Regions from separate parts of the Brevibacterium sanguinis genome, predicted to be linked through region 2. Evidence: riboswitches for the same ligand, from Rfam matches in the RefSeq annotation. Region 2 holds a riboswitch; each other region holds the start of a gene.

Region 1 (5,389 bases), on a different contig from region 2:
GGCAGTCGCGCCACCGACCGGTGGGTGCGGTCGGCCCGGCTGCGCAGACTGCTCGCCTCGACGGCGGAGATGTTCGCCGTCCGGGGCGGCGCGATGCTCGTCGCGGGGCGGTTCATCCCCGGCGGGCGGACGGCGACGACGATCGCCTCGGGGATGCTCCGCTATCCCCTGCCGCGGTTCCTCGCCGTCGACTTCCTCGGGGCGCTGGCGTGGGCGGTCTGCTCGACGGGCATCGGGCTCCTCGGCGGGGCCGTGTTCGCCGATCAGCCGCTGTGGGGTGTCGTCCTCGGCGTCGGCATCGCGCTCACCCTCACCGCTCTCGCCGAGGTGGCCCGCCGTCTCCGGGCGCAGCGGAGGACTGCGGCGCCCGGGCCCGCTGCCGCCGAGCGCGCCCGGCTCATGCGCTCCGGTCGAACTCGCCTGCTCGCAGCTGCACGAGAGTGAGATCGAGCAGCGGAGTCGGCACCCCGAGGTCGCGCGCCGTCGTCTGGAGGTGGCCGAGGATGTGCTCGGTCTCGTTCGGCAGTCCGGCCGTGACGTCCCGGTAGAGCGAGGAGGTGAAGGCGGAGCCCTCGGCGGTGAGCATCGACAGGGTGGCCGCCCGGGCCCGCGCGGAGACCGGGTGGCCGGCGGCCATGGCGACGGCTTCGAGTTCGTCGATGATCCCCACGACGTGGGGTTCGCCGCCGGCGGCCATGATCGCGCCGACCGGTGCCCGGAAGAGGCACGTGACGACACCGGCCGCGGCGATGAACACCCATTTCTCCCACAGGGCGTCGTCGATGCCGTCGATGACCTGCAGCCGAAAGCCGGGGACGTCGAGCGCGTCGACGACCGCGGGTGGGACCTCTCCCCCGCCGAGGCGCCCGATCGTCATCGTCGCGAGATCCGTCATCTGGACGATGTCGGCTCCGCGCATCGTGCCGACGATCTTGACGAGCCCGCCGAGCACCTGCCCGGGGAACTCCGCCTCGAGGCGACCGATCTGCGCCATCCCGTTGAGGAACGGGATGATGAGGGTCTGGGGTCCGACGGCCGGCCGGACGTCGGCGATGATCGATTCGAGGGCACCGGCCTTGACGGCGACGAGGACGAGGTCGACCGGGGTCGGGTCGGCCGCGAGCTCCTCTGCCGTCGTCACGGTCACCGGATTCGTCCGGTCCTCGTCGGGGGCGATGAATCGCAGGCCGCTCTCTCTCAGGGCCTCGGCGCGGGCGGGCCTGACGAGGAAGGTGACGTCGCGTCCGGCTTCGACGAGGCGGGTGCCGAAGGCGCCGCCGGTCGCGCCGGCTCCGGCGATGAGGATTGTCACAGGGTGCCGTCCTTCGTGGTCGTCGCGGTGGTCGTGCCGGTGGTCGTGTCGGGGTCAGCGGAAGTCAGCTGCGCGCGCAGCCGAGCGGCCGCCTCGGCGGGGTCGGGCGCCTCGGTGATCGCACGGACGACGACGATGCGTGACGCCCCGGTCTCCTGCACGGACCGGAGACGATCACCGGCGGAGATCCCGCCGATCGCGAACCACGGCTTCGCCGTCGTCCCGCTCACCGCCGCGAGCGGATCGAGTCCGGCCGCCGGGCGACCGGGCTTCGTCGGGGTCTCCCACACGGGTCCGAGGCAGAAGTAGTCGATCTCCGGGTCGGCGGCAGCGGCGAGCGCCTGCTCGACCGAATGCGTCGACCGGCCGAGGATGACGTCGTCGCCGAGCACCGTGCGGGCCTGCGCGCTCGTCAGGTCGCCCTGCCCGACATGGAAGAAGTCGGCGCCGACGAGGAGAGCGACATCGGCGCGGTCGTTGACGGAGAAGAGCTTCCCGTGCCGGTGGGCGGCATCGCGGAGGATCTCGAGGGCGGCGATCTCCTCCCTGGCTTCGAGACCCTTGTCGCGGAGCTGGATGATGTCGACGCCCCCGGCGTAGGCGGCGTCGAGGAACTCACCGAGGTCGCCCTGCTGCGTGCGGGCGTCGGTGCAGAGGTAGAGCCGGGCGGAGGCGAGCGCACGGGTCCGCGCGGCGTCCCGGCCGGCGGCGTCGCGGTCGACCGGGTGGCCCGCGTTCTCAGCAGGGGCGGTCACGGGGTCTTGCACTGCGGGAGACGTTGGCATCGTGGGAACCATGCTCCTAGAGTAGAGGAGTTCGCGGGAGCCTCGCTGGGAGGCTGAGAGGGCTTCGTGCCGACCGCCTCACCTGATGCGGGTCATGCCGCCGGAGGGAGAATCGCATGGACGTCATCGTCGTCGGCGCCGGGATCATCGGCCTGGCCACGGCGTGGGAGCTGCACCGGCGCGGGGCGGCCGTCACCGTCATCGATCCGCACCCGGGCGCGGGCGCCACCGCGGCCGCGGCCGGGATGATCGCCCCTGCCGCCGAGATCGCGTGGGGCCAGACTCCGCTGTTTCCGCTCATGCGCGTCTCCGCCGACCTCTACCCGGAATTCACTGCGGCACTGACCCGGGAATCGGGGGCCGACCTCGGGGAGACGGCGACCGCCACACTCGTCTGCGCCGGAGACCGCGCGGATCTCACGGCCCTGCGCGAACTCAGCGCCCTCCAGTCCGCGGCCGGTTCCGACCTCGACCTGCTCACCGGATCCCGCGCCCGCGATCTCGAACCAGCCCTGGCCCCCGGTGTGTGCGGGGCCGTCCTCATTCCCGGCGATCATGCGATCGATCCCCGGCGGGTGACGCGCGCGCTGCTCACCGTCCTCGGCGACCGCGTCATCGAGGACCGGGTGACGGGACTGGTCGGCGATGAGGGATCACCGACCGGCAGTGCCCCGGCCCGGACGACCGGAGTCGAGCTCGCCTCAGGGCGTCGGCTGCACGCCGATCAGGTCGTGCTCGCCGCAGGCATGGCCCACAATGCGATCGCCGGCGCTCCCGCGCTGCCGCTGCGGGCCGTCCACGGCGACGTCATCCGCCTCCGCTCGGATACCGGCGCTCCCCCGCTGCTCACCCGGACGATCCGGGGACTCGTCGCCGGTCGGCCCGTCTACGTCGTGCCGCGGCCCGATGGGGAGCTCGTCCTCGGGGCGACCTCCCGGGAGGACGGCCAGGCGGGCATCCTCGCCGAGGGCGTCCACCGTCTCCTCCACGACGCCGAACGCCTCGTGCCCGGGCTCCTCGGATGTGAGATCACCGAGATCACGGCACGGGCCCGGCCCGGCTCGCCCGACGACCTCCCCCTCCTCGGTCGCAGCGACCCCGGTCTCGTCGTCTCCACCGGGTACTTCCGCCACGGGGTTCTCCTCGCACCGTTCGGCGCCCGCCTCGGCGCGGATCTCGTTGTCGGCGCGGACTCCGCGTGGCTGCCCGTCGGTGCGCGCGCGGCTGTGGCACCGGCACGGTTCGAGTCCGACCACCCGCCATCATCACCGCAGTCACCTGGTGCACCACTGCTGACAGCAAGGAAGGGATCATGACCATCACACTCAACGGCGACCGCCGGGACATCACTGCGGGCACGACCGCCCGCACCCTCGTCGAGGACATCACCGGACGGCAGCTGAGCGAAGACGGCACCCCTGTCGACGGCGGCCGCCTCGGGGTGGCCCTCGCCGTCGACGGCGAAGTCGTGCGACGCGGCCTGTGGGCCGGCTTCACCATCACCGACGGCCACACCGTCGACATCGTCACCGCAGTCCAGGGAGGCTGACATGAGCTGGACCATCGACACCGTCACCTTCGACTCCCACCTCGTCATGGGCACCGGTGGGGCGAGCACTCTGCGCATCCTCGAGGACGCCCTGACCGCCTCGGCGACAGAGCTGACGACAGTCGCGATCCGCCGCTTCGACGCCGCGGCCAGGGATTCGGTGTTCGCGCTCCTCGAGCGACTGGGCATCCGCTCGCTGCCGAACACGGCCGGTTGCTACACGGCCCGCGATGCCGTGCTCACTGCCCAGCTGGCCCGGGAGGCGCTCGAGACGAACTGGGTCAAACTCGAGGTCATCGCCGACGAGGACACCCTGCTGCCCGACCCCGTCGAACTCTTCCGCGCCACCGAGGAGCTCGTCCTCGACGGCTTCACGGTCTTCGCCTACACGAACGACGATCCCGCGCTGGCGAAGCGGCTCGAGGACGCCGGGGTCGCCGCGGTCATGCCGGCCGGCGCCCCGATCGGCTCGGGCCTGGGCATCCTCAACCCGCACAACATCGAGACGATCGTCTCCCGCGCCCAGGTGCCCGTCATCCTCGACGCGGGCATCGGCACCGCCTCGGACGCCGCCCTGGCCATGGAGCTCGGGTGCACCGCGGTGCTGCTCGCCTCCGCCGTCACCCGCGCGCACGACGCCCCGGCGATGGCGCAGGCGATGCGGCTCGCCGTCGACGCCGGTCGCCTGGCGGCTGGAGCGGGACGGATCCCCAAACGCCCGCTCGCGCTCGCATCGTCGCCCGACGACGGGCGGGTCACCGCGGAGACCGCCCGCACGACCTCGGTCGAGAACCTGGTGATGGGACCGTGAGACCGCTCGTCGAACCCGGACCCGAGCTCACCGCCGCGGAGATCGCACGCTACTCCCGGCATCTCAGCCTGCCCGATGTCAGGGTGACCGGTCAGCGCCGCCTGCGCGCGGCGAAGGTCCTCGTCATCGGCGCCGGCGGTCTCGGCGCCCCGGTCCTCCAATACCTCGGGGCGGCCGGGATCGGGCAGCTGACCGTCGTCGACGACGATGTCGTCGACGTGTCGAACCTGCAGCGCCAGATCCTCCACCGGGACGCCGATGTCGGCCGTCCCAAGGTCGAATCCGCGCGCGATGCCCTGCTCCGGCTCGATCCCGGCCTCACCGTCGAGACCGTTGCCGAGCGCCTCAGCCCCGACAACGCCCTCGAGCTCTTCGCCGCCCACGACCTCGTCATCGACGGGGCGGACAACTTCGCGACCCGCTACCTGTCCAACGACGCCGCCGAACTCACCGGCACACCCCTGGTGTGGGGGACGATCTTCCGCTTCGAGGGGCAGGTGAGCACGTTCGCCCCCGGTCACGGTCCGATGCTGCGTGACCTCTTCCCCGACATCCCCGACGCCGATTCCGTGCCGAGCTGTGCTGAGGGCGGGGTTCTCGGAGTGCTCTGCGGGCTCGTCGGGTCGCTCATGGCCGCGGAGGCGATCAAGCTCATCTGCGGCATCGGCGATCCCCTGCTCGGCCGCCTGCTGCGGGTCGATGCGCTGAGCACGAGCTTCACGACGCTGCGCTTCTCGCCCGACCCGGACCGCCCCGCCGTCACCGATCTCGCCGAGGTGGCCGCAGCGTGTGCGGCACCCGCGGTGGGGGCTCCGGCTCCGGTCGGGGTGGCGGAGGTCACGGCCGACGAGGTCCGCGCGCTCACCTCGGCGCCGGTGATCGTCGATGTCAGGGAGACGTGGGAGCGGGAGCTCGAGGCGATTCCCGGCAGC
Region 2 (5,389 bases):
CGGGCTGAGTGGACACAGAGCGACCCTATCAGCGGTGGACGAGCGCCGACCGAGAGCCCAGGGACGAGGCGCTTCCCCGGGACCGCCTCGGCGGAGTGGGGCACTCCGACCCCACCCGGCGACCGAGCCAGCGATTTGGGGTACTCCGATCTCACCCGGCGACCACCTCGGCGAGGTCGGGCACTCCGACTCCACCTCGCCGACACCAGCGGCCAGTGCCTCAGACCTGCCCGTGCCTCAGACCTGCCCGGGCCTCAGCCCTGGAGCGGGCTCAGTCCTGCCGGGACCTCAGTCCTGCCGCGGGCCGATCGTCGGTTCGGGCAGATAGACCTCACCGCCGGCGGCGAGGAACTCCCGACTCTTCTCCTGCATGCCGGCGATCGCGGCCTGCGCCTCGGCGCTGCCGTACGTGTCGCGGATGTCCTGGGAGATGCGCATCGAGCAGAACTTCGGCCCGCACATCGAGCAGAAGTGCGCGGTCTTCGCCGGTTCCGCCGGCAGCGTCTCGTCGTGGAAGGACTCGGCGGTCTCCGGGTCGAGGCCGAGCGCGAACTGATCGCGCCAGCGGAACTCGAACCGCGCCTTCGACAGCGCATCGTCCCGGGCCGTCGCCCCCGGGTGGCCCTTCGCGACGTCGGCGGCGTGGGCGGCGATCTTGTACGTGATCACCCCGGTCTTGACGTCGTCGAGGTCGGGCAGTCCCAGGTGCTCCTTCGGGGTGACATAGCAGAGCATCGCCGTGCCGTACCGGGCGATCTCCGTCGCCCCGATCGCCGAGGTGATGTGGTCGTAGCCGGGCGCGATGTCCGTGACGAGCGGACCCAGGGTGTAGAAGGGCGCGCCGTCGCAGAGCTCCTGCTGACGCTCGACGTTCTCCCGCACGAGGTGGAGCGGAATGTGGCCGGGGCCTTCGACCATGACCTGGACGTCGTGCTCCCATGCGCGCTTCGTCAGCTCGGCGAGGGTGTCGAGTTCGGCGAACTGGGCGGCGTCGTTGGCGTCGGCGATCGAGCCGGGGCGCAGCCCGTCGCCGAGGGAGAACGCGACGTCGTACTGCGCGAAGATCTCGCAGAGCTCGTCGAAGTGCGTGTAGAGGAAGTTCTCCTCATGGTGTGCCAGGCACCATCCGGCCATGATCGACCCGCCGCGGGAGACCATTCCGGTCACCCGGTCGGCGGTGAGCGGAACGTAGCGCAGCAGCACACCGGCGTGGACGGTCATGTAATCGACGCCCTGCTCGCACTGCTCGATGACGGTGTCCCGGTAGATCTCCCAGGTCAGCGCCTCGGCGTCGCCATCGACCTTCTCAAGCGCCTGGTAGATCGGCACGGTGCCGATGGGGATGGGGGAGTTGCGGATGATCCACTCGCGGGTGGTGTGGATGTCATTGCCCGTCGAGAGGTCCATGAGGGTGTCGGCACCCCACTTCGCGGCCCACTGGAGCTTCTGGACCTCCTCGGCGATCGAGCTCGTCACCGCCGAGTTGCCGATGTTCGCGTTGATCTTGACGAGGAACGCCTTGCCGATGATCATCGGCTCGGATTCGGGGTGGTTGATGTTCGAAGGGATGATCGCGCGCCCGGCGGCGACCTCGGAGCGGACGAGTTCGACGTCGCACTGCTCGCGGATCGCGATGTAGCGCATCTCGGGGGTGATGATGCCCTGCCGGGCGTAGTGCATCTGGGTGACGGTGCGTCCGGCCTTCGCGCGCCGAGGCGTCCGGTCGGGCCCCTGCCACTGCTGGGAGGGCGCGCCGCGGCGGACGGCTGCCCGCCCGTCGTCCTCGATAAGGTGGCCACGGGCCGCGTAGTCCTCGGTGTCATCGCGGTCGGCGATCCACTCCGCGCGGTGCGGCGGCAGACCCTGTTCGGGGACGGCGCCGGGCCCGACGGTGCGGTAGACGTGGACCGGCTCGTTGGGGCGGCCGTTCGTGTCGTCGAGGTCGATGCGGGTGACGGGCACGCGGATGCCGTGCTCACGGTCCTCGACCCAGGCCAGGGAATGGGTGGGGTACTGCTCGAGAGCGAAATCCGCGGGGGTGCTCCCGGGGTTCTCTGCCGGCGCCGTCGGGCGCGGAGCAGCGGTGGGACGGGTGGTCTCTGGGGTAGGCGCAGCCATCTGCAATCCTCTCTTCCTCCGCCGGTATCAACCGGATCAGGTTCAACGGTCTCGAGCGGTCTCAGCTCGATCTCAGCCCTCTTCCGAAGGCCCCCGTGGGGTCACACAACGACTATCACGGTGTGGGCGCCGCCACAAAATCACCCGAGGCAGGTGTTCACTGCGCGAGACGGCGGACCCGCGGGCGCGCGATTTTGCGGCTCAGTTTTCAGCGTGCCCAGCGGACGCGCTCCAGCGGACACTGGTTTCCTGCGGCATCGTGCGCGTGGGGCACCCTCGCAGATTCGCTCACAGGGTGTCCCCGGACGTGCGCGAGCCCTCGTTCACTAGAGTGCTCGTTCAACACGAAGCGTGAATATCCGCACTTCGGCGAATCCGCCGGCGCTCGTTCAACACGAAGCGTGAATATCGCGTCTTTGGGGACGCGATTTTCACGCTCCGTGTTGAGTGAGGCTCCGGGTTGAACGAGGCTCAGCGTTGAACGAGGCACCGCGTTGAACCAGCGAGTGCTCGCCTTCTGTGTTCGCCCCCTGCGCTCAGCCCCTCACGCGCCCTGGAGGAACGTCTTCGCGACCGCGCTGAGCGCGACGACGTCGCTGATCGCGCACATCTCCCGCGCCGAGTGCATCGAGTAGAGCGCCGGTCCCACATCGACCGTCGTCATGCCCATGCGGGTGGCCGTCAGCGGGCCGATCGTCGACCCGCACGGCACCGAGTTGTTCGAGACGAAGTCCTGGTACTCGACCCCGGCGGCCGCGCAGGCCCGGGCCCACGTCGCCGCGCCGACGGCATCGGTGGCGTACCGCTGCTGGGCGTTGAGCTTGAGCAGGGGCCCGGCACCCAGGCGCGGGCGCACGTGCGGGTCGTGGCGTTCGGGATAGTTCGGGTGGGCGGCGTGGCCGGCGTCGGAGGACACGCACACCGAGGCGGCCAGTGCGGCGAGGTAGTCACTGCGGTTCGCCTCCGGGTAGAGGGCGGCGACGATCCGCTCGGTGACGTCGGAGAGGAATGGGCCGCTCGCGCCCGAGCGCGAGTTCGACCCGACCTCCTCATGATCGAACCCGGCGAACAGGGCCACCGCATCGAGCGCCTCGGCGTCGAGGGACGTCATCGCGGTCACCCCGGCGTGGACGGAGAGGAGGTTGTCGAGCCTCGGGGAGGCGAAGAACTCGTCCGCGGCACCGAAGAGCGCGGGCTCCTGCGCGGGGATCGTGTAGACGTCGTGGCCGACGATGAGCTCGGGATCGACGTCGGCGGAGGCGGCGAGGATCTCGAGGACATCGGCCTCGGCGAGCTCGGCGAGACCGACGATCGGGGTCGTGTGCCGCTGCTTGTCGAGGGTGAGTCCCTCGTTGACCTGCCGGTCGAGATGGATCGCAAGCTGCGGGATGCGCGCGATCGCCGGCGTGCGGGCGAGGACGACGCGGCCGTCGGCGAGGCTGAGGCGCCCGGCGAGGGCGAGCTCCCGGTCGAGCCACGAGTTGAGCAGCGGGCCGCCGTAGATCTCGACGCCGAACTGGCGCACGCCTTCGGCGACGAACTCGTCACCGGGCTTGAGCTTGAACGCCGGCGAATCGGTGTGGGAGCCGAAGACCCGGAACGGGGGCACCGCCGAGGCGGTCGTCCCGTTCGCGGTCGAGTCGGCGTCCGCTGAGTCAGCTTCTCCTGCGTCAACCGGCCCTGTCGGAGCCATCCAGGCGATGATCGCGCCGTCGCGGATGACGTAGTACCCGCGGCCGACCTCGAGGGTCCACGGCTGACGTTCGTCGAGTCGGGTGAACCCGGCGGCGTCGAAGCGCTCGGCCGCTGCGGCAGTGGCATGATAGGAGCTGGGAGAGGCCGTGACGAAAGCGGAGAGGTCGGCTGCGACCTGCGCGTTTGCTGTCTGATCCGTGGATGGAGTGCTCATCTGAACAGCCTATCCTTTGGGGTAGCTTCGACCACAGGGGCCGGAGCGCCAGCGGTCGCCTGAACCGGGTGGCAAAGGGTCGCCCGACTTGGACGGTCAGCGGTCGCCCGCACCGGGTGGCCGGCGGTCGCCGAACGTCGACGACCGGCGCGGGTGAGCGTGCAACGACGAGTGAGAATGCGAGGAGTGTTCGACGTGAACCAATTCGTGGCCGAGTGGAATACGTGGCGGGACTCGCGGAACTCCTCGTTGGCGACGCCCTTCGGATGGCTCAGCGTCGTCGGGCTCCACTGGCTCGACGAGGAGTCGACGTGGCCGGGGGCGCCGGGAACGTTCACCGTCGGCGACGACGGCTGGGTCACCCTCGCGCTCGATCCCGGCACGAAGGCCGGTCCTGCGGCCGCGACCTTCGATCTGCTCAGTGCCCCCACCGAGGCGGCCCCCACCTCCCGCGGTCTCGCCGACACCGGCGCAGGCACCAGTCTCGATACAGACTCCGATCCCAACACCGGGACCGATGCGGGCTGGGAGTCCGGGTCGACGCGGACCGCCGTCCGCCTCGGCGCCGATGACATTCCGCTGCCGGAATCTCCCCAGGTCAGGGTCGAGGACAACGGGTTCAGCGCGAAGCTGCCGACCGGTGGGTCGCTCGACTGGTTCACCGTCGGCCACGTCCTCTACGAGCTCATCGAACGCGGCGGCCGCCTCGGTGTGCGCATCCGCGACGCGAAATCGCCGCTGCTCGCGAAGTTCGTCGAGGTTCCCGTCTTCGATCCGAACCGGAACTTCGTCTTCCTCGCCCGCTTCACCCCGTTCGACGAACCCGAGATCCGGCCGGTCGCCTCGGCGCAGGAAGGTCTCACGCTCGAGACGATGCTCGTCGGCACCGTCACGTTCACCACGCCCGCCGGGGAGGTGTCGCTCGTGGCCTCGGGATGCCCGGCGACGGGACTCCAAGTCGACTTCCACGATGAGACGAACGGGCGGTCGACGGCAGCCTGGCGGACCCTTGACCTCGGCATTCCCAATGCCGACGGGTCGCTCGTCGTCGATTTCAACCGTGCGGTCAACTACCCGTTCGCGTTCTCCGCGTTCGCGGCGTGCCCGGCCCCGGTCGCCGGCAACGACGTGCCGTTCCCCGTCACCGCCGGTGAGCGCCGGTCGCCGTTCTTCTACTCGGAGGCCGGCATCAACGTGCCGTTCCTCTTCTACTCGTGGTGGGGCGAGGCGAGCGAGCGCGTGACCCGGCCGTGGTACGGCCGGTTCGGGCTCGACATGACGGTCCTCAACCCGAACGAGAACGATGAGGAGCAGTCCCTCGTCGGCTTCGACGGGGTCGCGATGTCCGGCGGCGACGTCACG
Region 3 (5,389 bases), on a different contig from region 2:
TTCGAGGCTCTCATCGACCGGATGTGCCGTGAGCTCCTCGCCGCGGTTCCCGGCACCCCGGCCGACGACGAGCTCCTCGTCCTCGTCAACGGACTCGGCGCGACGACCCAGATCGAACTCTTCAATGTCCACGACGCCCTCGGTGCCGCCCTCGAGACCGCAGGCGAGTCGATCGCCGCGTCCCTTGTCGGCAGCTATGTCACCGCGCTCGACATGACCGGGTTCTCCCTCACCGTCACCCGCCTGCAGCCGTCCTGGCTCGACTGGTGGAACGCCGCCTCCCGCACCGCGGCGTTCCCCACCCGCGGCGGTGAGTCCGCGCACGCCGAGGCGGTGCCGACGGCAGCGGCGACGCGGAGTGCGCAGGAGCCGACGTCGACCGCCGACTCTCTGCGGCAGCGGACGGCAGCCGGTGGGGACACGGATCTCGAGACCGCGGTGCTCCGCCGGTTCGCCGAACTCGTCGAGGAGCAGCACGCCCATCTGACGGAACTCGATCAGGTGGGCGGTGACGGGGACTTCGGGGACAACCTCCGCGGTGGACTGCGCCACGCCACTCGACTCGTCGACTCCTCCGAGGCCGCGGGATTCGCCGCAGCCGAAGCGGCGTTCCTCGGCGGCGTCGGCGGCACGAGCGGACCGCTCCTCGGCCTGCTCTTCCACGAGCTCAGCGCCGGTTACGCCGAACTCGACGCCGACACCCACCGCGAGACCGCGTCTGACCTCTGGAAGCGGGCGACGGCGGCCGGATGCGCGGCGATCCAGCGCGTCGGCGGCGCTGAGACCGGGGATCGGACCGTCGTCGACGTCCTCCATCCCACCGCCTCGGCGTTCGGGAAGGGATTCGCCTCAGCGGCGCAGACCGCCGCCGAGGCGGCACAGGCGACGGCCGACATGCAGGCGAGGCGGGGTCGGGCGAGCTACGTCGACGGCCGCGGAGCCGGCACACCCGACGCCGGAGCCGTGGGCATCTCGCTCCTCTTCTCCGCTGCCGCCGAAGTCTACGAGAAGTAGCCCTAGCCGGTACGAGAAGCAGCCTGGCCCGGCAGCGCGGTCACCGGTACGCCTCGTCGAAGAACGCGCGTTCGAGCCCGACGGCCCGCTGCCACAGATCGGCCAGGCGCTGCCGGGCGGCAGCCGATGCCGCATCGTCCCCGCGCGGGTACACCCGTTCGAGTTCGTCGACGAGGAACTGCACCCAGCCGGTGAAGGCCTCCCCGCGGTGGAGGTCGATCCACCCGGTGTGGAGGTCGCGGCTCGGCATGGCCCGATCCTGCTCGCCCCACTCGAGGTAGAGCCATTCGGCGATGACGAGGACGACGAGGACGTCGGGGTACGACGCCGCGGCGACCGCCTCGCGCATGACGTCGCGGAACCCCGCGGTCACCTCGGTGAGCTGGGGATCGGTGTAGTCCGCGGGCTCCACCCCCACCTCGGCGAAGGCGCGGAGGAAGTACGAATCCTCATCGGCGGCGAGGAACCCGAGCTGCTGGGCGAACCGGAGCTTCGCGGTGATGGTGTCGGCGTGGGCGACGCTGGCGCCGAGCATCGAGAGGAAGTCATCGAAGAACTGGTAGTCCTGGACGAGGTACTTCGCCATCACCGCGTCGTCGACGGTGCCCGCGAAGAGCTCGGAGACGAACCGGTGATGGGTCGCCGCGGTCCACTCCGCCTCGGCGCTCGCCCGCAGCTCGGGCACGGCTCCGCCGGTCGCGACTGTGATCATGATGAGCCTCCATCTTCCTCCGCCGGTGTCACCCGGATCAGGTTCTAAGGGTCTGCGTGCGCACTCTCAGCGCCGGTCGCGGCGCTCCCCTGTGGTGGTTCGAGACTATCAGCCGACCGGTGCCGCCACAGCTGCGTCATGATGGGCGGCCTCGAGCTTCGCGCCGAGCACCTCGGCCAGCCGGACGGCGGCAGGCTGACGGCCGGCCGCACGCTCGCCGGCCTCGACCTCGGCGTTGTAGTTCGTGTTCGTGTTGATGTCGTAGACGACCTGGCGACCGTCGGCGGTGTCGATGAATTCGACCCCGGCGAAGTCGATGCCGAGTTCGGTGAGCAGCGCTTCGAGCCGACCGATGAGCGGGGTGTCCGCGGTGATCTCGTCGCGCCGGGTGAACTGACTGTCGCCGAGGCTGCCGGCCGTCCCGGGAACGGCGCAGGCATCGGCGGGGCAGAGTTCGAAGGAGCCGGCGGAGACGTCGACGGCGACGGCGTAGTGGAAGCGGCCGCCGATGAACTCGGCGCGCGTGATGAACGGCGCGGCCGGCTGCAGGTACTCCTGGACGAGGGTGATGCCGTCGATCGGCTCGGTGGACCCGTCGGGGGCGAAGTCGGCCACGGCGGCCTCGAGCTCGGCGTGCGAGTCGAAGCGGCGCACGCCCAGTCCCTTGCCGCCCTGGTTGTGCTTCGTGATGAACGGGGGCGCGAACCCGGCAGCCACCTCGGCGATCGCCGCTGATCCGATGTTCGCCGAGGTGGCCGGCACCTCGATCCCGTGCGCGGCGAGCACGCGGTGCTGGCGGATCTTGCTGACCTCGAGCTCGAGGACCTGCGAGCCGTTGACGACGGTGCGGCCTGCGGCCTCGAGCCACGCGAGGACCGCGCGTCCGTACTCCTTGACGTGGGGGTCCGTGCGGGTGTGCGACGATGCCGAGAGTCGGGACCAGAAGACGCCCTCGGGCGGGGCGGCGGCGAGGTCGATCGCGGCACCGGGCAGCAGCCACTCGACGAGCTCGACGCCGAGGTCGGCGAAGGCGTCAGCGAACGGCGGGATCCACTCGGGATTGTCGTGGATGACGTAGACCGCGGGACCGTCCGCGACCGGCAGGGTGTGCGTGCTCATCGAAGTCCTCTCATGCGCCGTGGCTCTGGCAGGTGCGCTGTTATTGCTCAACAATTCTATCGAGTCGGTGATTCCCTGGGTCGTGTCCGCCCTGCGGCGTAGACTCAGGACCATGGCTATCGCAAAGCAGCCCGTGGTCGTTCTCGATGCTCCGGATGCTGGTGAGCTCGCCCAGTTCTACGGCGAACTCCTCGACTGGCAGGTCCGCGTCGACGACGACGGCACATGGGCCGAGATCACGTCCGATTCCTGGCCGCCCATCTGCTTCCAGCAGGTCGAGGACTACCACGCCCCGAGCTGGCCGAGCCAGGAGCACCCGCAGCAGATGCACATCGACGTCATGGTCGATGACCTCGATGCCGCCGAGGCGGAGGTCATCGGGCTCGGCGCCGGGAAGGCCGCCGTCCAGCCGGGGGAGACATTCCGCGTCTTCCTCGACCCGGCCGGTCACCCGTTCTGTCTCTGCGTCAACTGAGACTCAGCGCGACAGCACGTCGTCGACGGCGTCGATGACGGCATCGGGACGCTCATGGGTGACGAGATGCCCGGCGTCCTCGAGGACGACGAGCCTGCCCTGCGGCATCGTGTCGACGTTCGTCGCCGCCGCCGCGTTCTGGCGCGAGCGCATCCGCCGCTCGAGCAGTCCCCGCTGCCGACCGCCCTGGAGGACGACGCCGGGCACGTCCGGTCCGCCGTCGCGTTCGAGCATCCGCATGAGCGCGATCGACGAGGTGACATGCCGTTCCTCGCGCAGCGCCATGCGCATCGCCCGCTGGGTGAGCGAGTCGCGCCAGAACAGGGCGAGATCCGCCTCGGTGATCAGCGGTGATGCCCCGTCGGGCAGGAGCGTTCGGGTGAAGCGATCGCCCTGGCCGGCCCGGATGAGCAGCGACCCGAGCCGCATCGAACCGGCGTTGAGGGCCGCGACCGCAGGGGAGAGGATCGCCGAGGCGGTCGCATCGACGAGCACCATCCCGGCGACCCGCTCGGGGTTGAGGTGCGCGAAGAGTCTGACGATCGGTCCGCCCCAGCTGTGGCCGACGAGGACGACCGGCGTGTTCCCGGCGACCTGGTCGACCACCTCGGCGAGGTCGTCGACGATCCGCTCGAGACTGCGCGGACTCCGGTCGTCAGCGCTGCCGCCGATGTTCGCGCGGTCGTAGGACACGGTCCGGGTGCGGGTGGCGACCTCCCGTTGGATGTGCGTCCAGGCAGCCGCCGAGGCACCCATGCCCGCTTCGAAGACGATGCACGGACCAGGCGCCTCACCTGCGGTGACGGTGCGGATGCGGCGGCCGTCGGCGAGCGTGACGATCTCCTCGGTGAGGCCGTCACCGGGATCGAGGTGCGGCGGGCGAGACGAGCCTGAAGTGTCAGATGAATCTGACTTGTCAGACGAGTCAGGGCGGGGCGGAACGGTCATCGCTGCTTCCTTGCCGGAGGTCCGTGTGCTCCCAGGCTAGCCCCTCACCCGCGCTGACGACGGCGGGCGCACCTACGATGGATGCCATGGAGATCATCGCGTCGTTCGCCGACATCGTCCCTGTTCCCTGGGCCAACGGCGCGGGCGAGACGACCGAGCTCGTCTCCCTCGACGCCTCCACGGCGCTCACCCCCGACCGGCGTTCGTGGCGGCTGAGCATCGCCCGCCTCGAGCGGACCGGTCCGTTCTCCTCCCTGCCCGGACTCGACCGGACGTTCCTTCCCACCGACGCCGAGGTGGTCCTCGACATCGCCGGCACCGCGCACCGGGCCGGCCCCGGATCACCGCTGCGCTTCTCCGGGTCCGATGCCGTCGCGCTCACCGACCTCGCGGCCCCGACCTTCGCCGTCAACCTCATGGTCGTCACCGACGAGGCGACGCTGCCGCCGCTGACGATGATGCTCGAGCCCACGACGATCCTCGACCCCACCGGGACGGCAGAGCCCGGCGAGTCCGCTCGGCCGCGGTTCGCACTCGCCCTCACCGACGGCCCGCACTGGCGCCGCTTCGATCTCCTCCGCCTCGGCGACGACGATGCCATGGGGCCGGGGGACCGCCTCGGCGGGATCGGATTCGCCTGACGGGTGACAAGGTTCCTGGACAAACCATGTCAGTCGCCTGTTCCGCCCGTCACACGACCGCGCATCGGTCCAGGTCATGGGGGACGGGCCAGGCGTCGGCGTCCAGACGGCTCTCAGTTTCGGGGGACCCCGGTCAGCGTCTCCGGACCTCGGCGGAGAATACTGGGGAGAGTCACACAGTCTTGGAGGTACGTTGGCGCCGCAGAACAGAGATCCGCATGACCCGAACGATCCCGCAACGGGATCGACTCCGCAGGAGAGCCGGCCGTCCCAGGCCCTGCCGATGGTCACGGAGGAGATGACGGCTGCCCATCAGCCTGTCCTGCCGCCCAACCCGATTCGTCGCGACGGTCCCGTCACCGAGAGCCGGCCGGCGCACACCGAGCCTGTTCACGCCCAGCAGACGGCCGCGCAGCCGACATCAGTCGCGCCCGCGGTCGCCGCGGAGACGACGACGCTCGACACCACCGACGGTGACGA
Region 4 (5,389 bases), on a different contig from region 2:
CCTCAAGGGCGAGCAGTACGCGACGATCTACAAGTCGATCCCGCCCCAGGCCGAATACGCCGCGAAGGCCGCGGTGGCACTGGCCAACGGGGAGGAACCCGAGGCCGGCGCGACGTACAAGGACACCCCGACGGACTTCGTCGAGGCGAAGGTCGTGACGAAGGACACGATCAAGGACATCGTCGGGGACCAGATCAAGGCCTCCGACATCTGTGCGGGCATCGATGAGAAGCTCTGCACGGATGCCGGGATCAAGTAGGACGGTCCGACCAGCCCGATGACCTCAGCGACGAACGACCCGACGCCCGCCTCCGGGCGGGCGTCGGAGACGACCGAGTCCACTCCTTCCCAGCCCGTGCTCCAGCTGCGCGGGATCGACAAGCGGTTCGGCGCCGTCCAGGCGCTCACCGACATCAACCTCACGATCGGCCGCGGCGAGGTCGTCGGCCTCGTCGGCGACAACGGCGCCGGCAAGTCGACGCTCATCAAGATCATCGCCGGCGTCCACTCCGCCGACGGCGGCGAGCTCATCATGGGCGGGCGCCCCCAGAAGTTCTCCTCCCCGAAGGATGCGCAGCGGGCCGGGGTGGCCACGGTGTTCCAGGACCTCGCCCTGTGCGAGAACCTCGACGTCGTCGCCAACCTCTTCCTCGGTCATGAGCACACCCTCGGCGGCGTCCTCGACGAAGTCGCGATGGAGGCGAAGTCGTGGGAGCTGCTGCGCAGCCTGTCGGCGAAGATCCCGAGCGTGCGCGTGCCGATCGCCGCCCTGTCCGGCGGCCAGCGCCAGACGGTGGCGATCGCCCGTTCCCTCCTCGGCGAACCCTCGCTCGTCATGCTCGACGAACCGACGGCCGCCCTCGGCGTCGCCCAGACCGCCGAAGTGCTCAACCTCATCGAACGCCTCCGCGACCGTGACCTCGGGGTGCTCCTCGTCAGCCACAACATGGCCGATGTCCAAGCCGTGTGCGACCGTGTCCACGTGCTGCGGCTGGGCAAGGATGCCGGGGACTTCCCGGGAGACGAGCGCACCGACGTCCTCGTCGCCGCGATCACCGGAGCCAATGACAACGTCGTGACCCAGCGGGCCGCGCGGAGGGGTGAGCGCCGATGACCCGCAATTCCCTCATCACCGACGAGCGGATCTCCGACGAGGGGCTCGTGCGGACGTTCGTCCGCCGGATCCGGGAGGGCCAGCTCGGGTCGTTCCCCGTCATCCTCGCCCTCGTCGTCATCGTCATCGTCTTCCAGTCGGCGAACAGCAACTTCCTCTCCCCGGCGAACCTCGTCAACCTCTCGACCCAGGTCGCCTACCTGGCGATCCTCGCGCTCGGGATCAACCTCATCCTCCTCCTCGGCGAGATCGACCTCTCGCTCGCCCAGCTCGGCGGTCTCGCCGCCTCGGTGCTCGGTGTCCTCGTCGTCCGGCAGGGGGTCCCGCCGGTCGTCGCGGTGACGATCATCCTCCTGCTCGGCCTCGTCATCGGGGCGATCCAGGGCTGGTTCTTCGCCGTCGTCGGGATTCCCGCGTTCGTCGTCACCCTTGCGGGTCTGCTCGCGTTCACGGGGCTCACGCTCACGGTGCTCGGCACGCAGAAGAACCTCTCGATGGCCGACACGTTCGTCTTCGACTTCGCCAGCTACTACTTCCCGGCGTTCTGGGCGTACGTCTTCGGGGCGATCGCGGTCATCGGCTTCGCCGCCGGCATCATCCACGCGAAGCTGCGGCGGCACTCCGCGGGCCTCGACAGTCCGAGCTGGACGGCCGTCAGCGTGCGCATCGTCCTCCTCGCGGCGATCGTCTTCGGCTTCCTCATCCTCGTCAACCAGGACTTCGGACTCGCGCTGCCGTTCTTCCTCATGATGGTCATCGCGATCATCATCGACCTCGTGCTGCGCAAGACCCGGTACGGGCGCTCGATCTACGCCGTCGGCGGCAAGGTCGAAGCCGCCCGGCGCGCCGGCATCCGTGTGACGTGGGTGCGCATCAGCGTGTTCATGACCGCCGGTGTCCTCGCCGCCCTCTTCGGCTTCGTCAAGGCCGGAGTGACGACGAACGCGGGGTCGACGCTCGTGGGCACCCAGGACCTCCTCAACGCGATCGCCGCGGCCGTCATCGGCGGCACCTCCCTCTTCGGCGGGCGGGGGTCGGCGTGGGCCGCGGTCCTCGGGGCGTTCGTCGTCGGCGCGATCAACAACGGTCTCTACCTCATCGGCTTCAACTCCGATATGCAGCAGATCATCACCGCTCTCGTCCTCCTCACCGCCGTCGTCATCGACGCCGTCAGTCGGCGCGGACAGCGGTACGTCGGCAGGGGGTGAGTTCTCCTTCACCGGCGCCGAGGCGGGGGCGAGGTCAGGGGGTGACCCCACCTCACCCCCGCCTCGGCGATTTTGGTACAGTCATGGGCAATGACATGGGGTGCCCGGCGGCAGTCGCGCCGGGCTGAGAGGACACCCATCGAACCTGATCTGGGCCATGCTAGCGAAGGGATCGTCATGACTGACATCGATCTGTCGTCGGCGCACGCACGTCTGCGCGCGGCGAATCCGCTCATCCAATGCATCACGAACACGGTCGTCCAGCAGTTCAGCGCGAACGTGCTGCTCGCTGTCGGCGCGTCCCCGGCGATGCTCGACCACGAGGCCGACGCCGGGCAGTTCGCGCACCTGGCCGGCGGTCTGCTCGTCAACTTCGGAACCGCGACGAACCAGCAGTTCCTCGCCGCCGACGCCGCGATCGGCGCGGTCACCGCGGATTCGACTCCGTGGGTGCTCGACCCCGTGAGCATCGGCGCCGTCGACTTCCGCACCACCCGCATCCGCCGGGCCGCCGCCGATCGCCCGACCGCGATCCGCGGCAACGCCTCGGAGATCGCGGCTCTGGCTGGTGCCGGGGCCGGCGGGCGCGGCGTCGAATCGACCGACGAGGTCGACGCCGTCCTCCCGGCGGCGGCCGAGCTCGCGCGGACCAGTGGGGCGATCGTCGCCGTCTCGGGCAAGCGTGACGCCATCGTCGCCCACATCGACGGTGTCGACCACATCGCCCGTGTCGACGGCGGACATGCGTTCATGCCGCTCGTCATCGGCACCGGGTGTTCGCTCGGCGCCGTCACCGCCGCCTACCTCGCCGCCGTCGCGCCGGTCGACTCGAGTCCGGGTGCGGGTCCGGCGGGACTCGCGGCGTTCGATCAGTTCACCGCCGTCGTCGCCGCCCACGCCCACTTCGCCGTCGCCGGCGAGGCCGCGGCGACCGGCGCCGCCGGACCGGGCAGCTTTGCCGAGCACTTCCTCGATGCTCTCCACACCACCGACGATGCGCGCATCGGCGAGGCCCGGGTCGAGGTGACGAGAGCATGAGCGCGACGAGTGAGCGCCTCGCCGGCGTCGACGCCCGCCTCTACCTCGTCACCGATTCCGCGCAGTGCCGGGAGGCCGGTCGCACCGTCGCCGAGACCGTGCTCGCCGCCGTGCGCGGGGGAGCCGGCATCGTCCAGGTCCGGGACAAGGACATCGACGACACCGAGTTCCTGACCCTGACCAGGGAGGTCATCGCCGCCGTCGGCGAGGCGGTGGCCGGCACCGACCGCCGCGTCCCGCTCTTCCTCAACGACCGGGTCGCCGTCACCCGGCACCTCCTCGATGAGGGCGCCGACGTCCACATCCATGTCGGACAGACCGACACTCCCGTCACCGAGGTGCGCGACCTCGTCGGTCCCGAGCCGCTCATCGGTCTCTCCGCCGCCAGCGCCGCCGAATTCGCGGCGGCCCGGGCCACCGGCGCCGTCGACCTCGTCGGCATCGGGCCCGTCTTCGACACGACGACGAAGACCGACGCGCCGGCCGGGATCGGCCCCGACCGCCTCGGCGATCTGACGGCCGAGGCGGGACTGCCCGCGGTCGCGATCGGCGGCATCGACGCCGGCCGGGTTCCGCAGCTGCGCGGTCGCGGACTGCTCGGCTTCTGCGTCGTCTCCGCGATCTGCCGTGCCGCCGACCCCGAGCGGGCGGCCCGTGAGCTGCTCACCGCGTACGGTGACGGGACCGAGCCGGTCGCCGGCGAGAACGGGGGAGCGGCATGAGCACGCGCCCACCGATCACCCTGTCGATCGCCGGCACCGACCCCTCGGGCGGGGCGGGCATCCACGCCGACCTCAAGACGTTCACTGCCCTCGGGGTGCTGGGGACCACGGCGATCACCGCGCTCGTCGCGCAGAACACGCACGGGGTCTCCCGCGTCTACCCGATCGATGAGGACTTCGTCGTCGCCGAGCTCGACAGTGTTCTGGGCGACATGCCCGTCGATGCGACGAAGACGGGGATGCTCGGGTCGACGTCGCTCGTCGACCTCGTCGTCGACCGGGCGCGCACCTCCGATTTCGGGTTCTTCACCGTCGACCCGGTCATGGTGTCGACGTCCGGGCACCGCCTCCTCGAGGTCGATGCGGTCGCCGCGGTGCGGGAGCGTCTCCTGCCCGTCGCCGATCTCATCACCCCGAACCTCCCCGAGGCGGCCCTCCTTCTCGGCGATGATGTCGCTGAGGCGCAGACGCCGGCCCAGATGCGTGACCAGGCACGCGAGCTCATCGCCCGGGGTGCCCGTGCCGTGCTCCTCAAGGGCGGTCACGCCGCCGACGGGGACGTCGCCGACATCCTCGTCACCGCCGATGGGGAGATCGCCGAGTTCTCCCACCCCCGGATCTCCACCCCGAACACGCACGGCACCGGGTGCACCCTGTCGGCTGCGATCACCGCCGAGGCGGCCGTGCTCAGGCGTGCCAACGGCGGAGAGGCACTGAGCACCGAGGAGGTGCACGGGGCCGTCGAGCGCGGACTCGACTTCCTCGCCCGCGCGCTCGCCTCGGCCGCGGACTGGCAGGTCAGCCTCGATGCCGCCGGTGCGCACGGGCCCGTCGACCACCAGGTCGACGTCCGCCGCCGCTGATGTCCAGCCGACCCGTCCGCTTCCCACCCGGCTGATTCCGGCCATTCCGATTCCAGTCCGATCCCAGTCCGATCCCAGTCCGATCCCAGTCCGATCCCGACCCCGAGGAGAGACCACTCATGAGCACGAACTTCGCCGCCGGACCGCACACCGCCGCGCTGTGGGAGGACGTGCGCCCGATCATCGACGAGATCGAGGCGCTGCCGTTCCTCACTCAGCTCGCCGAGGGCACGCTGGCCCCGCTCGCGTTCACGAACTACATCACGCAGGACAGCATCTACTTGAGCGGGTATGCGAAGGCGATGTCGTTCCTCGCCGGGAAGACGGCGGACCGCGGTGAGTCCCGGTTCTGGTCGACCTCGGCAGCGGAGGCGATCACGGTGGAGGAGGAGATGCACGCTCAGCTGCTCTCCGATGAGCGGCTCGCCGTGGCCCATGCCGAAC

What was found. A riboswitch is a leader RNA that binds a small molecule or an ion and turns the genes downstream of it on or off. The one in region 2 is predicted to bind thiamine pyrophosphate.
Region 1: another riboswitch for thiamine pyrophosphate. It lies ahead of thiO (glycine oxidase ThiO); the one in region 2 lies ahead of thiC (phosphomethylpyrimidine synthase ThiC).
Region 3: another riboswitch for thiamine pyrophosphate. It lies ahead of ABD154_RS13725 (TenA family protein); the one in region 2 lies ahead of thiC (phosphomethylpyrimidine synthase ThiC).
Region 4: another riboswitch for thiamine pyrophosphate. It lies ahead of thiM (hydroxyethylthiazole kinase); the one in region 2 lies ahead of thiC (phosphomethylpyrimidine synthase ThiC).

The regions. Positions count from the first base shown of each region.
Region 1 is NZ_BAAAMB010000009.1:33,727-39,115, forward strand. It holds gene ABD154_RS10445 (DedA family protein) at 1-444, shown strand, start outside; gene ABD154_RS10450 (ketopantoate reductase family protein) at 398-1,312, opposite strand; gene thiE (thiamine phosphate synthase) at 1,309-2,097, opposite strand; TPP riboswitch at 2,121-2,223, shown strand; gene thiO (glycine oxidase ThiO) at 2,214-3,413, shown strand; gene thiS (sulfur carrier protein ThiS) at 3,410-3,646, shown strand; gene ABD154_RS10470 (thiazole synthase) at 3,648-4,457, shown strand; gene moeB (molybdopterin-synthase adenylyltransferase MoeB) at 4,454-5,389, shown strand, end outside.
Region 2 is NZ_BAAAMB010000006.1:162,425-167,813, forward strand. It holds gene ABD154_RS07555 (hypothetical protein) at 1-16, opposite strand, end outside; gene thiC (phosphomethylpyrimidine synthase ThiC) at 289-2,118, opposite strand; TPP riboswitch at 2,115-2,225, opposite strand; gene ABD154_RS07565 (M18 family aminopeptidase) at 2,663-4,027, opposite strand; gene ABD154_RS07570 (DUF1684 domain-containing protein) at 4,223-5,389, shown strand, end outside.
Region 3 is NZ_BAAAMB010000010.1:386,866-392,254, reverse strand. It holds gene ABD154_RS13730 (dihydroxyacetone kinase subunit DhaK) at 1-1,014, shown strand, start outside; gene ABD154_RS13725 (TenA family protein) at 1,055-1,726, opposite strand; TPP riboswitch at 1,723-1,827, opposite strand; gene ABD154_RS13720 (ATP-grasp domain-containing protein) at 1,835-2,845, opposite strand; gene ABD154_RS13715 (VOC family protein) at 2,958-3,320, shown strand; gene ABD154_RS13710 (alpha/beta fold hydrolase) at 3,324-4,268, opposite strand; gene ABD154_RS13705 (HutD family protein) at 4,355-4,909, shown strand; gene ABD154_RS13700 (hypothetical protein) at 5,208-5,389, shown strand, end outside.
Region 4 is NZ_BAAAMB010000008.1:59,893-65,281, forward strand. It holds gene ABD154_RS09335 (substrate-binding domain-containing protein) at 1-259, shown strand, start outside; gene ABD154_RS09340 (ATP-binding cassette domain-containing protein) at 278-1,114, shown strand; gene ABD154_RS09345 (sugar ABC transporter permease) at 1,111-2,322, shown strand; TPP riboswitch at 2,409-2,512, shown strand; gene thiM (hydroxyethylthiazole kinase) at 2,500-3,360, shown strand; gene thiE (thiamine phosphate synthase) at 3,357-4,082, shown strand; gene thiD (bifunctional hydroxymethylpyrimidine kinase/phosphomethylpyrimidine kinase) at 4,079-4,945, shown strand; gene ABD154_RS09365 (TenA family protein) at 5,065-5,389, shown strand, end outside.